Regions from separate parts of the Kitasatospora sp. NPDC002543 genome, predicted to be linked through region 2. Evidence: riboswitches for the same ligand, from Rfam matches in the RefSeq annotation. Region 2 holds a riboswitch; the other holds the start of a gene.
What was found. A riboswitch is a leader RNA that binds a small molecule or an ion and turns the genes downstream of it on or off. The one in region 2 is predicted to bind S-adenosylmethionine.
Positions count from the first base shown of each region.

Region 1: another riboswitch for S-adenosylmethionine. It lies ahead of thrC (threonine synthase); the one in region 2 lies ahead of ACWD4P_RS16205 (aminotransferase class V-fold PLP-dependent enzyme).

Region 1 covers NZ_JBSFWR010000001.1:158,775-166,059, reverse strand. The annotation lists gene otsB (trehalose-phosphatase) at 1-192, shown strand, start outside; gene ACWD4P_RS00720 (alpha,alpha-trehalose-phosphate synthase (UDP-forming)) at 179-1,645, opposite strand; gene ACWD4P_RS00715 (glucosyl-3-phosphoglycerate synthase) at 1,695-2,732, opposite strand; SAM riboswitch class I at 2,844-2,979, shown strand; gene thrC (threonine synthase) at 2,996-4,291, shown strand; gene ACWD4P_RS00705 (MoaD/ThiS family protein) at 4,339-4,617, shown strand; gene ACWD4P_RS00700 (cold-shock protein) at 5,156-5,359, shown strand; gene groL (chaperonin GroEL) at 5,683-7,285, shown strand, end outside.
Region 2 covers NZ_JBSFWR010000032.1:46,949-54,233, reverse strand. The annotation lists gene ACWD4P_RS16220 (hypothetical protein) at 8-271, opposite strand; gene ACWD4P_RS16215 (rhomboid family intramembrane serine protease) at 473-1,300, shown strand; gene ACWD4P_RS16210 (Lrp/AsnC family transcriptional regulator) at 1,297-1,578, shown strand; gene ACWD4P_RS16205 (aminotransferase class V-fold PLP-dependent enzyme) at 1,582-2,949, opposite strand; SAM riboswitch class IV at 3,000-3,118, opposite strand; gene trpD (anthranilate phosphoribosyltransferase) at 3,227-4,303, opposite strand; gene ACWD4P_RS16195 (response regulator) at 4,419-4,844, opposite strand; gene ctaE (aa3-type cytochrome oxidase subunit III) at 5,241-5,861, shown strand; gene qcrC (cytochrome bc1 complex diheme cytochrome c subunit) at 6,049-6,858, shown strand; gene qcrA (cytochrome bc1 complex Rieske iron-sulfur subunit) at 6,867-7,285, shown strand, end outside.

The DNA of each region.
Region 1 (7,285 bases), on a different contig from region 2:
GGGGACGTGGCGGCCTTCGCCGCGGTGGAGGAGCTCCGCGGCGAGGGCCTGGCCGGGGTGCTGGTGTGCGCCGGCGCGGTGGGGGACGCGCCGGTGCGGGAGCTGGCCGACCGGGCGGACCTGGTCGTGGGCGGGCCGGAGGGCGTGGTGGAGCTGTTGGAGGCCCTGGGGGAGGCGCTCACAGCGCGTTGAGCTGGTCCAGGAACCACTGTTGCGGGGGGAGCGCGGTGGCCGCCGCCGTCAGGCGCTTGGTGCGGTCGGCGCGCTCCTCCGGGCTCATGACGAGGCCGGTGTGGAGGGCCTCGGCCGTGGCGATGACGTCGTACGGGTTGACGGTGAGGGCGTCGTCCCCGAGTTCGGTGTGGGCGCCGGCCTCGCGGGAGAGCACGAGGGCGCAGCCGCGGTCGGAGACCACCGGGACTTCCTTGGCGACCAGGTTCATGCCGTCGCGGATGGGGTTGACCAGGGCGACGTCGGCCAGGCGGTAGGCGGCGAGGGAACGCGGGAAGTCGTCGTCGACGTGGAGGATCAGGGGCTGCCAGGTGGGGGTGGCGAACTCGGCGTTGACGGCCTCGGCGAGCTCCTGGACCCGGGCGGTGTAGGCGCGGTACTCGGCGAGGTCGGTGCGGGAGGGGTAGGCGAAGGCGATGTGCACCACCCGGTCGTGCCACTCGGGGCGGGTGCGGAGCAGGTGCCGGTAGGCCTCGAGGCCGCGGACGATGTTCTTGCTCAGCTCGGTGCGGTCCACCCGGACGATGGTGCGGCGGTCGCCGACGGCCTCGCGCAGGGCCGCGAGGCGCTCGTCGACGTCGGGGCGGTGGGCGCGTTCGCGCAGGAAGTCGGCGTCGGCGCCGAGGGCGTGGACGCCCAGGGCGGTGGTGCGGCGGTCGTGGGTGACGGTGAGCGCGTCGTGGTCGACGTCCGCGCCGAGGAGGTCCTCGCAGCAGGCGGCGAAGGCGCGGGCCCAGCGCTCGGTGAGGAAGCCGGCCCGGTCGGCGCCCAGGATGCCGGTGAGGACGGCCCGGGCGACGTCGTCGGGCAGCAGCCGGTAGTACTCGGGCGGGGCCCAGGGGGTGTGCGAGAAGTGGCCGATCCGCAGGTCGGGGCGGGCCGCGCGGAGCAGGGCCGGGACCAGGGAGAGGTGGTAGTCCTGGACGAGGACCGCGGCGCCCGGGGCCGCTTCGGCGGCGAGGGCTTCGGCGAAGGCCTCGTTGTAGGCCCGGTAGGCGGCCCACTCGGTGCGGAAGCCGGCGTCGAAGGAGGGCGCGGTCGGGGTCGCGTAGAGCAGGTGGTGGACGAACCACAGGGTGGAGTTGGCGACGCCGTTGTAGGCGCGGGCGAAGGTCCGCGGGTCGATGTCCAGCATCCGGACGGCCTGGCCGCCGACCTCGTGGCCGGCCAGGTCGAGGCGGCCGTGCGGCGCCTCGGCGGCGGCTCTGCGGTCGGAGTCGTTGAGGGCCGCGCACACCCAGACGGCGTTCGGGTCCCCGATGGCGGAGAGGCCGGAGACCAGGCCGCCGCCGCCCCGGCGCAGGGTCAGCGTGCCGTCGTCGGCGGTGCCGAAGGACACCGGTCCCCGGTTGGAGGCGACCAGGACGGGGGCGGTGCCGGTCGCGCTCGAACGGTTGGTCGTGAGATCGCCCATGGTTGGGATGTTGCCGGGGGTTCGGGGTGGCAAACCCCGTCGGGGCCCCTCAGTGCCGGGTCGCGTATTCGGGGACGGTGTGCATCGGGGGGCGTTCCAGGGCGATCACCGGGTGGGTGTGGGCGGTGAAGGCGCGCGTCTCCGGGTCGCGGGTGAACTGGGTGAGGTGGGGGTGGACGAGGTCGGCGGAGGCCTTGAGGCGGTGGGTGCGGTCGAGGCGTTCCAGGGCGGTCCGGTAGATGGTGGCGGCCATCCGGCCGAGGGCCTGGCCGTCCTGGTGGCGGTGGTGCCGGACGCCGACGTCCACCTGGGCCAGGGCGTCCAGGCCGGCCAGTTCCAGGGCGTCGACCAGCAGGCCGAGTTCGACGCCGTAGCCGGTGGGGAAGGGCAGCCGTTCGAGCAGTGAGCGGCGGGCCGCGTACTCGCCGCCGAGCGGCTGGACGAAACCGGCGAGTTCCGGCCAGTGGAGGTTGAGCAGGGGGCGGGCGACGAGTTCGGTGACCCGGCCGCCGCCGGCGGGCAGGACGGCGCCCTCCGACTCCAGCGGGCGGTCGTACATGGCCTTGACCAGCTGGATGGACTCGTCGGTGAGCAGCGGGCCGACGATGCCCGAGACGAGGGCCGGGTCGAACTCGCGCAGGTCCGCGTCCACGAAGCAGACGATGTCGCCGTGGGTGACCAGCAGCGACCGCCAGAGCACCTCGCCCTTGCCGGGGACGGCGGGCAGCCGGGGCAGCACGGCGTCGCGGTGCTCGACCCGGGCGCCGGCCTGGGCGGCGACGGCGGCGGTGGCGTCGGTGGAGCCGGAGTCGACGACGACGAGTTCGTCGACGAGCGGGAGCCGCTCCATCAGCTCGCGGCGGATGGTGCGGACGATGTCGCCGACGGTGGCCTCCTCGTCCAGGGCGGGGAGGACGACGCTGACGGTGCGGCCGGTGCGCTCCTTGGCCGCGAGGAGGGTGCGCACCGGCCGGTCGGCCGCGCTCCAGGAGCGGCGGCGGAGCCAGGACGCCGCCTGCGGGAGGAGCTCGGGGGTCGGTTCGGCGGGCACGGAGTTCTCCTCGGCGGGGTCGGTGGGACGGGCCATCTCGCGTGGCGGACGGTCCCGTTCAGGATTGACGCCTTCGGATACAGTCTTCGTACAGCGGTCGGACCTTTGCACGCCGGGGTCTCCGTTGAGCACCACCACAATTTCACAAGCTCATCCAGAGGGACTGAGGGAACGGCCCGTTGACGTCCCGGCAACCTTCTCGCGCGGCCGTCGACGACAGGCCCCGGCGGGACAGGTGCCAATTCCGGCCCGTGTCGCGACCGCGACCCGGGGAAGATGAGGAGAGAGGCCTCGCCATCATGGCTACCACTGGGACGACCCTTTCCGGCACCGCACCGGTTTCCGTCGACCTCGGCCCCGCCGCCGCGCTGTCCTGTCGCGAGTGCGGCACCCGCTTCCCGCTCGGCCCCAGCTTCGCCTGCCTGGAGTGCTTCGGCCCGCTGGAGATCGCCTACGAGTTCGGCAGCGAGGGTGCCGAGGAGCTGCGCAAGCGGATCGAGGCCGGTCCGGCGTCCATCTGGCGGTACGCGCCGCTGCTGCCGGTTCCGGCCGACGTCGCGTCGAAGCCCAACCTGAACCCGGGGTGGACCCCGCTGGTGAAGGCGGACAACCTGGGCCGGGAGCTCGGGTTCACCGCCCAGCTGCACATCAAGGACGACTCCGGGAACCCGACCCACTCGTTCAAGGACCGCGTGGTCGCCTGCGCGATCGAGGCGGCCCGGGCGTTCGGGTACACCACGCTGTCCTGCTCCTCCACCGGCAACCTGGCCGGCGCGGTGGGTGCGGCGGCGGCCCGGGCCGGGTTCCGGTCCTGCGTGTTCATCCCGCACGACCTGGAGCAGGGCAAGGTCGTCATGGCCGGGGTGTACGGCGGCGAGCTGGTCGGCATCGAGGGCAACTACGACGACGTGAACCGCTTCTGCTCGGAGCTGATCGGCGACCCGGCCGGCGAGGGCTGGGGCTTCGTCAACGTGAACCTGCGGCCGTACTACGGCGAGGGCTCCAAGACGCTGGCGTACGAGATCTGCGAGCAGCTCGGCTGGCGGCTGCCGGAGCAGATCGTCATCCCGATCGCCTCGGGCTCGCAGCTGACGAAGATCGACAAGGGCCTCCAGGAGCTGATCAAGCTCGGCCTGGTCGAGAACCGGCCGTACCGGATCTTCGGGGCCCAGGCCGAGGGCTGCTCGCCGGTGTCGGCCGCGTTCAAGGCCGGCCGGGACGTGATCAAGCCGGTCAAGCCGAACACCATCGCCAAGTCGCTGGCGATCGGCAACCCGGCCGACGGCCCGTACGTGCTGGACATCGCCCGCCGCACCGGCGGCGCGGTGGAGGACGTCACGGACGCCGAGGTCGTGGCGGCGATCAGGCTGCTGGCGCGGACCGAGGGCGTCTTCGCCGAGACCGCGGGCGGCGTGACCGTCGGCGTGCTGAAGAAGCTGGTCGAGACCGGGCAGCTGGATCCGGCCAAGGAGACCGTCGCGATCAACACCGGCGACGGCCTGAAGACCCTGGACGCCGTCTCCGACGCCGGGATGACCGCCGTCATCCGCCCGACGCTGGACTCGTTCCGCGCCGCCGGCCTCGTGTCCGCCTGAACCACCCCGGAACCACCCCAGCAAGGCCAGCCCCCGCAAGGAGAGTCATGAGCGCCAACGTCCGCATTCCCACCATCCTGCGCACCTACACCGGCGGCGCCGCCGAGGTGACCGCCGAGGGCGCCACCCTGGCCGAGGTCGTCGCCGACCTGGAGAAGAACCACGCGGGCATCTCGGCCCGCATCCTGGACGACACCGGCAAGCTGCGCCGCTTCGTGAACGTCTACGTGAACGACGACGACGTGCGCTTCGCCGAGGGCCTGGCGACCGAGATCGGGGACGGCGCCAGCGTCTCGATCATCCCGGCGGTGGCCGGCGGCTGCTGAGCCGTTCCCGAGTAGCCCGCGGTCGCCCGCGCGTACGGAATTCCGTTCCCCGTATGCGCGGGCGACCGCTCGCATTCCGGCTGGAATATTTCCGGGTCGAGTCGGAGTAGAGTGTGGCTCGGCTGGGAACAGGGTTTCCCTTTCGGCCCCCGCAGTGCTCGGCCCGGGGGCGCCCGGCCGTGGGGCGCGGCCCGGGAAACATGTCAGGCAGATGTCAGAATTCCCGCGATCATTTGGGTAATTCGTCCGCTATGTCCGGCGTGGAATGCCGAGATTATTCCGGTTCGGCCCGGCCTGTCCCTTGACGCCCCGGCGGAATTACCGGTGGCTGACCCTGTTGCAGAGGGCGTCGATCCGGATACATTCAGCGGCGGTCGACGCAATCAGCCGCCCGCCGGAAGCCGCCTGGCGTCCTGCACGGAGGGTTGCGGCGTGCACGGCTGCGCCCAGGGGGGGTTCCCCGGGCCGGCCTTCAACCAACCCGGGCCCGCGACCTGCGGGCGCGTGAAGGGCCAGCACAGCACTAGGGGAGTTCGGAATGGCTCAGGGCACCGTCAAGTGGTTCAACGCGGAGAAGGGCTACGGCTTCATCGCGGTCGACGGTGGTGCGGACGTCTTCGTCCACTACAGCGCGATCCAGATGGACGGCTACCGCACCCTCGAGGAGGGCCAGCGGGTCGAGTTCGAGATCTCTCAGGGACAGAAGGGCCCGCAGGCGGACATGGTCCGCGCCGCGGTCTGACCCCTTCCGGCTCCAGGAGCTCGGCGCGGCCCTACGGCTGGTGACCACTCGCTTCTCGACGGGCCCGTGCGACACGCGTCGTACGGGCCCGTCGGCGTTCCCCGGAAGCCCCTCGCGGCGGCTCGCGGATCGCCGATTGGGCTTGCACTCGACCCAGGGGAGTGCTAATCATTGGCGTTAGCACTCACAGTGTGAGAGTGACAGCGGACCGGGTCGGTGAGGCCCCCGGGAGCGGAGGGGAATGAACCTCCGCACACCAGGGCCGTCCGTCGCGGGCACCCCTTGGTCCGAGCAGTCGACCGTGTCCCGGAGGACCACTTCTGATGGCCAAGATCATCGCCTTTGATGAGGAAGCTCGCCGCGGCCTTGAGCGTGGCATGAACCAGCTCGCCGACGCGGTGAAGGTCACGCTCGGCCCCAAGGGCCGCAACGTCGTGCTGGAGAAGAAGTGGGGCGCCCCCACGATCACCAACGACGGTGTCTCCATCGCCAAGGAGATCGAGCTCGAGGACCCGTACGAGAAGATCGGTGCGGAGCTCGTCAAGGAGGTCGCCAAGAAGACGGACGACGTCGCGGGTGACGGCACCACCACCGCCACCGTGCTCGCCCAGGCCCTGGTTCGCGAGGGTCTGCGCAACGTCGCCGCCGGCGCCAACCCGATGGCCCTGAAGCGCGGCATCGAGAAGGCCGTCGCGGCCGTCTCCGACCAGCTGCTGGCCCAGGCCAAGGACGTGGAGACCAAGGAGCAGATCGCCTCCACCGCCTCCATCTCCGCCGCTGACACCCAGATCGGCGAGCTGATCGCCGAGGCCATGGACAAGGTCGGCAAGGAAGGCGTCATCACCGTCGAGGAGAGCAACACCTTCGGTCTGGAGCTCGAGCTCACCGAGGGCATGCGCTTCGACAAGGGCTACATCTCCGCCTACTTCGCCACCGACCTGGAGCGCATGGAGGCGACGTTCGAGGACCCGTACATCCTCATCGCCAACTCCAAGATCGGCTCGGTCAAGGACCTGCTCCCGCTGCTGGAGAAGGTCATGCAGAGCGGCAAGCCGCTCGTCATCATCGCCGAGGACGTCGAGGGCGAGGCCCTGTCGACCCTGGTCGTGAACAAGATCCGTGGCACCTTCAAGTCCGTCGCCGTCAAGGCCCCGGGCTTCGGTGACCGCCGCAAGGCCATGCTCGGCGACATCGCCATCCTCACCGGTGGCACCGTCATCTCCGAGGAGGTCGGCCTCAAGCTGGAGAACGCCGGCATCGACCTGCTGGGCACCGCCCGCAAGGTGGTCATCACCAAGGACGAGACCACCATCGTCGACGGCGGCGGCGACAGCGAGCAGGTCGCGGGCCGCGTGAACCAGATCCGCGCCGAGATCGAGAACAGCGACTCGGACTACGACCGCGAGAAGCTCCAGGAGCGCCTCGCCAAGCTGGCCGGCGGCGTGGCCGTCATCAAGGCCGGCGCGGCCACCGAGGTGGAGCTCAAGGAGCGCAAGCACCGCATCGAGGACGCCGTCCGCAACGCCAAGGCCGCCGTCGAGGAGGGCATCGTCGCCGGTGGTGGCGTCGCCCTGCTGCAGGCCGGTGTCGCGTTCGACAAGCTGGAGCTGGACGGCGACGAGGCCACCGGTGCCAACATCGTCAAGGTCGCGCTGGAGGCCCCGATCAAGCAGATCGCGACCAACGCCGGCCTGGAGGGTGGCGTCGTGGTGGAGAAGGTGCGCAACCTCCCCGCCGGTCACGGCCTGAACGCCGCCACCAACGAGTACGTCGACCTGGTCGCCGAGGGCATCATCGACCCGGCCAAGGTCACCCGCTCCGCGCTGCAGAACGCCGCCTCCATCGCGGCGCTGTTCCTCACCACCGAGGCCGTCATCGCCGACAAGCCGGAGAAGGCCGCCGCGGCCGCCGGCGGCGGCATGCCGG
Region 2 (7,285 bases):
GTGCGGGTCAGCCCTGCTCGGCGGGGGCCTGCGCCCCTTCGGAGCCCGGACGGGCCACCAGTTCGACCTGGTCCACCGCGTTGCACCAGCGGCAGCGGACCGACTCGACCGTCTCGCTCAGCACCTCGGTCTCCTCGACCTTGGACTCGCCGGCCAGGTCGAAGTGCAGGAACTCGGTCACCCGCGCGGTGCGGGTCACGTCGAAGCGGGTGAGGTTGCCGCACAGGGTGCAGCGCCAGCGCGTCTCGGCGGTCAGGGCGGGGACGGTCATCGGGGGTCCTCTCGGGTGGTCCCTGCGTGGGCCAGGCGCTCCCCCCGGAGCCCCGGCGTCGGCGGCGGGAGGCGGGAATGCCCGCCCCAAGCCTATTGCCTGGGGCAACCGCCGCGACCACCGGTCGCCTGAAGACCCGCACTGGTCCACCTGCCGTAAACCGCGGTGTCACCTGCGGCGCCCGGAGGGATGCTTGGCCGCATGGCGCTCGCGGTCCCCGACCACACCGCCGCCCGGAGCGGCCGCCCGGCGGCGGCCGCCCCCGCGGTCACGTACGGCCTGATCGCGCTCAACACCCTGGTCTTCCTGCTCGGCCCGGCCGCGGGGCTCAACCCGCTGTACGGCAGCGGCCCGGCGCGGGTCTGCGCGGAGCAGCGGTACGAGCAGCGCTGGGGCGCCGTCCCGGCCGAGGTGCTGGCCGGACGGCCGCTGACCGCCGAACAGCTCGCCGAGGCCCCCGACCCGGCCCCCGGCTGCCCGGCCGCCCCGACCCCGGGCAAGCACCCGGCCCTGTCCGTGCTCACCGGCCTCTTCCTGCACGCCGGCTGGCTGCACCTGCTGGGGAACCTGCTCTTCCTCCAGGTCTTCGGCCCCACCGTGGAACGGCGGCTGGGCCGGGCCCGGTACGCCGTCTTCTACCTGGCCGCCGGCGGTGTGAGCACGTACGGCTTCGCCCTCGCCGAGGCGCACTCGCCGAACTCCACCCGGGTGCTGATCGGGGCCTCCGGCGCGATCGCCGCCGTCCTCGGCGCCTATCTGCGCCTCCACCCCCGGGCGCGGGTGACCACCCTCGTCCCGCTGCTGCTCTTCCTGCCGCTGCGCTTCCCCGCCTGGCTGGTGCTCGGCCTCTGGTTCGCCCTGCAGTGGTGGTCGGTGCACTCGGCGGGGCCCGGGGTGGCCTACCTGGTCCATGTGATCGGCTTCTGCGCCGGGTTCCTGTACGCCTGTACCGTGGTCCGCCACCCCCCGCGACGACCGGGCCGACGCCCGATACGCTGGCGGCACCCCACAAAGGAGCCCGAACTGTGATCACCGCCATCGTCCTGATCAAGACCAGTGTCGACCGCATCCCGGAGATCGCCGAATCCATCGCCGCCATCGACGGCGTCAGCGAGGTCTACTCGGTGACCGGGGGCTACAACCTGGTGGCGATGGTGCGGGTGCGCCGGCACGACGACCTGGCCGAGGTCATCCCCGGCCGGCTCAACAAGGTCCCGGGTGTGGCGCACACCGAGACCCAGATCGCCTTCCGCACCTACTCCCAGCACGACCTGGAGGCCGCCTTCGCGCTCGGCCTGGACGAGTAGGCGTCAGCCCGCCCGCCGAGCGTCCGCGACGCAGCGCCCGCCCTCGTTGCGGTAGCTCCAGGCCGCGCCGTCCGTGACCAGCTCCCGGACGGCGGTCAGGAAGCGGTCGACGTGCTCGTCCGGCGTCCCGGCGCCGAAGCTCACCCGGATCGCGTTCAGGCTGCGCTCGCCCGGCAGCGAGGGCTCCGGCGCCCCGCACTCGGACGGCGCCACCTCCTCGTCCCCGAGCAGCGTGCGCACCAGCGGGTGGGCGCAGAACAGCCCGTCGCGCACCCCGATCCCGTACTCGGCGGAGAGCGCGGCCGAGAAGTGCGAGCTGTTCCAGCCCCGGACGACGAAGGACAGCACGCCCACCCGGGCGGAGTCCGCGCCGAACAGGTTCAGCACCTTGACCTGCGGGATCTCGGCCAGCCCGGCCGTCAGCCGGGCGATCAGCTGCTGCTCGCGGGCCTCCAGCGCGTCGAAGCCGGCCTCGGTCAGCGCCCGGCAGGCCGAGGCGATCGCGTAGGCGCCGATGACGTTCGGCGAGCCGGCCTCGTGCCGGGCCGGGCCGGTGTGCCACTGCACGGCCACCGAGCCGTCCGTCTCCCGGGCCACCGTCCGGGTCGCCCCGCCGCCCGCCAGGTACGGCTCGGCCGCGTCCAGCCAGTCCGCCCGGCCGGCCAGCACCCCGGCGCCGAACGGCGCGTAGATCTTGTGCCCGGAGAAGGCGATCCAGTCGACGCCCAGCTCGCGCACCGAGACGCGGTGGTGCGGCGCCAGCTGGGCGGCGTCCAGCACCACCCGGGCGCCGTGCCGGTGCGCGGTCTCGGTCAGCGCGGCGACCGGCCACAGCTCGCCGGTCACGTTGGAGGCGCCGGTGACGCACAGCAGCTTGGGGCCCTCGGGCGCCTCGGCGAGCGCGGTGTCCAGCGCCTCCACCGCCTCGGCCCGCGAGCGCGGCGCCCGCAGGTAGGTGACGTCCAGTCCGGCGTGGGCCCAGGGCAGCAGCGAGGCGTGGTGCTCGGTCTCGAAGGCGAACACCCGGGTGCCGGCCGGAAGGGCGGCGGCCAGCAGGTTGAGCGAGTCGGTGGTGGCCCGGGTGAAGACCACCTGGTCGCCCTCGCGCAGGTCGAGGAACTCGCCGACGGTGCGGCGGCTCTGCTCGAACAGGTCGGTGGACAGCTGGGAGAGGTACCCGGCCCCGCGGTGGACGCTGCCGTAGTACGGCGCGTAGGCGGCGACGTCGTCCCACACCCGCTGGAGCGCCGGCGAACTGGCCGCGTAGTCGAGCGCCGCGTAGCCGACCTTCTCACCGCTGGCGAGCGGGACCTGGACGTCGGCGCCGAGGACGGCGAGCGGGGCGGCGCAGGTTTCGGTGGCGAGGGACATGAGAATGCACTCCTTCTGGGTCAGGGACCCCGGGAGTGCAAGTCGTCGGGTGTCCGCGCTTGTCGCACGGACGGTTTGCCGTGACGACCCGGTCCTCACCCAGGGCACCCCGCCACGGACGGAGGGTTGCCGGACAGCAAGCTGGGGCTTGGCGCTGTCACTCATGACCTGGCCAAGACTCTAGGCCGCGTCCATCGGGCGGTCAAACGGGCATCCAGCATCCGGACAGCGCGAGGGGCCCGCGGGAGGATTTCCCACGGGCCCCTCAACTCACGCCTCAGGAGCGGCTGGTGGCCTCCGACCAGCGCCGCAGCAGGTCCTGTGCGGCACCGGAGTCGATCGCCTTGGCGGCCCGCTCCATGCCGACCGCCAGCTGCTCGGCGAGCGGCGCGTCGGTCAGGTCCAGCGCGACCAGCGCCGCCGCCGTGTTCAGCAGGACGGCGTCCCGCACCGGCCCGTGCTCGCCCGCCAGCAGCCGCCGCGCGACCTCGGCGTTGTAGGAGGCGTCCGCCCCGCGCAGCGCCTCGATGCCGACCAGCTCGATGCCGACGTCCCGCGGGTCGAAGGTGGTCTCGGTGACCACCCCGTCGCGCACCATCCAGACCTGGGAGGTGGTGGTGATGGTCAGCTCGTCCAGCCCGTCGTCGCCGCGGAAGACCAGCGCCGTCGCCCCGCGCTCCGCCAGCACGCCGGCGATCAGCCCGGACAGCCGGGTGTCGAAGCAGCCGATGGCGTGCGCGGTGACCTTCGCCGGATTGGTCAGCGGGCCGAGGATGTTGAAGGACGTCGGCACCCCCAGGTCGCGCCGCGCGGTGGCGGCGTGCCGCATCGAGGGGTGGAACTTGGCCGCGAAGCAGAAGGTGAGCCCGACCTCCTCGGCCACCTCGGCGACCCTCCGGGAGGAGATGTCCAGCGCCACCCCGAGCTTCTCCAGCACGTCGGAGGAGCCGCTGGTGGAGGAGGCCGAGCGGTTGCCGTGCTTGACCACCTTGGCACCGGCGGCCGCCGCGACGATCGCCGACATGGTGGAGATGTTGACGGTCTTCGCGCGGTCCCCGCCGGTGCCGACGATGTCCACCGCCGGGCCGGGGATCTCCAGCGGCTCGGCGTGCGCGTACATCGCGTCGACCAGGCCGGAGATCTCCTCGACCGACTCGCCCTTGGCCCGCAGCGCGATCATGAAGCCGGCCACCTGTACGGGGGACGCCTCGCCGCTCATGATCCGGTCCATCGCCCACGCGGTGGACGAACGGTCGAGGTCCTCCCCCTGCAACAGCGCCGCCAGGAGGTCCGGCCAGGTGCGGACCACCTGCGCGGGGTCGCTACCGCCGTTCGCAGGGTTCACGTTCACCATCGCTGACTCCAGCTGTTGTCGGTTCCCCATCGCGGGGGACGTCCGTACGGATGGAGCCAGCCTATCGAGCGAAGCGCTCGCTTCTACCCTCTCTTTCCTACTCCTGCCACGGATTTCAGCGGACGGCGGGAGTCCGCTTCGCCAGCCTGGCCCGCAGCAGGGTGGCCACCGCCCCGGCGAGCGCCACCGGCTCCACCGGGTGGGAGATGGCGGCGTCCGCCCGGCTCCAGGCGGCCAGCCAGGAGTCCTGCGGCCGGCCGATCAGCACCAGCACCGGCGGGCAGCCGTAGATCTCGTCCTTGAGCTGCCGCCCGAGGCCCAGCCCGCCGGCCGGAACGGCCTCGCCGTCCAGCACGCAGAGGTCCACCCCTCCCTTCTCCAGCGCCTTGAGCACCGCGGGGGTGGTCGCGCACTCCAGGTAGGACAGTTCCGGAAGATCCTCGGCGGGCCGGCGGCCGAGCGCCGTCAGCACCTGCTCGCGGGTGTTGCGGTCGTCGCTGTAGACGAGGACGGTGAGCGTCTCATCGGTCGTGTACGCCATGGACCCTGCTCCCTCAAGTGTGATCCGGACCACGTTCGCCTGATCCGGATGCTACTCCCGATCACCGTCCGCCGAGTCCCCCTCGCGCACGTTCCTCCTCAAGCCGCCGCGCCCCGGGCTCACCCGCCCGGAGGACGGCCCGTCACCCGACCCGGCCCAGTCCACCCGTACGGCCGACCCGGCACCCTCCCCCGTACCCCTCCCGGCTACTCCGACCGTGCAACGACGCGCCGGGCAACGGGGTCACAGGCCCCTCCGAGGAACCATCAGAAAAGGGACGCGCCGCTGCTCAGCCCCCGTCCGGCCCCCCTGCCGCCCGCCAAGCGGGCATACCGCACGCACCGGACACTCCGAGGGACACCCCCCGACGTGAAGACGGAATAAGGGACCGACATAATGTCCGTCGTGGCGACAGCAACAGCAGTAGAAACCGGGCACGCGCACGGATCGGTCAACCGGCCGAACATGGTCAGCGTCGGAACGATCGTCTGGCTCAGTTCCGAGTTGATGTTCTTCGCGGCCCTCTTCGCGATGTACTTCACGCTCCGCTCCGTCAAGGGGCCGGAGTTCTGGACCGAGAAGGCCCACGCCCTCAACGTGCCCTTCTCCTCGGTCAACACCACGATCCTGGTGCTCTCCTCGCTCACCTGCCAGCTCGGCGTGTTCGCTGCCGAGCGCGGTGACGTGAAGAAGCTCCGGGCGTGGTTCATCCTCACGTTCGCCATGGGCGCGGTCTTCATCGGCGGCCAGGTCTTCGAGTACACCGAGCTGGTCAAGAAGGACGGCCTCTCGCTGTCCTCCGACCCGTACGGCACGGTGTTCTACCTGACCACCGGCTTCCACGGGCTGCACGTGACGGGTGGTCTGATCGCCTTCCTGCTGGTCCTGGGACGGACGTACGCAGCCAAGCGCTTCACGCACGAGCAGGCCACCGCCGCGATCGTCGTGTCGTACTACTGGCACTTCGTCGACGTCGTGTGGATCGGCCTGTTCGCGACCATCTACCTGATCAAGTAACCAGCTGATCAGGTCGCTGGCCACCGGCTGCGGCCCCCGCCCTCACCGGCGACGGGCCGCTTCTGCCGGTGCCGACGCTCCCACCGACCGACCGCGCGCGCAGCCCTAGACAGGCAGCCTCGTGCCGGCCAGACCGGCCGCCGGGTGCACCCACCAGTCGACCAGATCCTGACACCGGGGTTATTCCGTGAAAAAGCTCTCCGCACGACGGCGCCACCCATTGGCGGCGCTGGTCGTCCTACTTCTCGCCCTGGCGGCAACCGGGGGGCTGTACGCCGCGTTCGCGCCCGCCGACAAGGCGCAGGCCGACGTCGCCGCGCAGTCGCTCGCGATCGATGAGGGCAAGAAGCTCTTCGCCGTGGGCTGCTCCTCCTGCCACGGCCTGAACGGCCAGGGCAGCAGTGACGGTCCGAGCCTGGTCGGCGTCGGCTCCGCCGCTGTCGACTTCCAGGTCGGCACCGGCCGCATGCCGGCCCAGCAGCCCGGCGCCCAGGTCCCGCGCAAGAAGAACATCTACTCGCAGGCCGAGATCGACCAGCTCGCCGCCTACGTCGCCTCCCTCGGTCCCGGCCCGGTGACCCCGACGGAGGAGCAGTTCACCTCGACCAACCCCGAGGACATCTCCAAGGGTGGCGAGCTGTTCCGCACCAACTGCGCCCAGTGCCACAACTTCGCCGGCCAGGGCGGTGCCCTGACCAAGGGCAAGTACGCCCCGTCGCTGGAGGGTGTGGACGCCAAGCACATCTACGAGGCCATGCAGACCGGCCCGCAGAACATGCCGTCGTTCCCGGACACCACCATGCCCGAGGAGCAGAAGAAGCAGATCGTGGCCTTCGTCCGCCACACCACCAACGATGAGCCCAACCCCGGCGGTCTCACCCTGGGCAGCCTCGGTCCGGTGACCGAGGGTCTGTTCGGCTGGATCTTCGGCCTCGGCACGCTCATCGCGGTCGCGATCTGGGTCGCCGCCCACACCACCAAGGCCAAGAAGTCATGAGCCACGACATGTCAGAAGAGAAGCTCCCGGAGCCGCACGGCTCCGCCGGCGAGGTGGCCGACCACGGCAGCCCGTTCGCCGACCCGGGCCTGCCGGCCCACGAGCCCCGTCGCACCGACATCGACGAGCGGGCCGCCCAGCGCGCCGAGCGCCAGGTCTCGCTGATGTTCGTGATCTCGATGCTCGCCACCATCGGCTTCATCGCCTCGTACGTGGCCATCGACCCGGACAAGATCGTCTACATCTTCCCGCTGGGTCACGTCAGCGCGCTGAACTTCGCGCTCGGCCTGACCCTGGGCGTCGCGCTGTTCATGATCGGCGCGGGCGCGGTCCACTGGGCCCGCACCCTGATGTCGGACGTCGAGCTGCCGGCCGAGCGTCACCCGATCGAGGCTTCCGACGAGGTCCGCGCGGACGTCATCGAGCA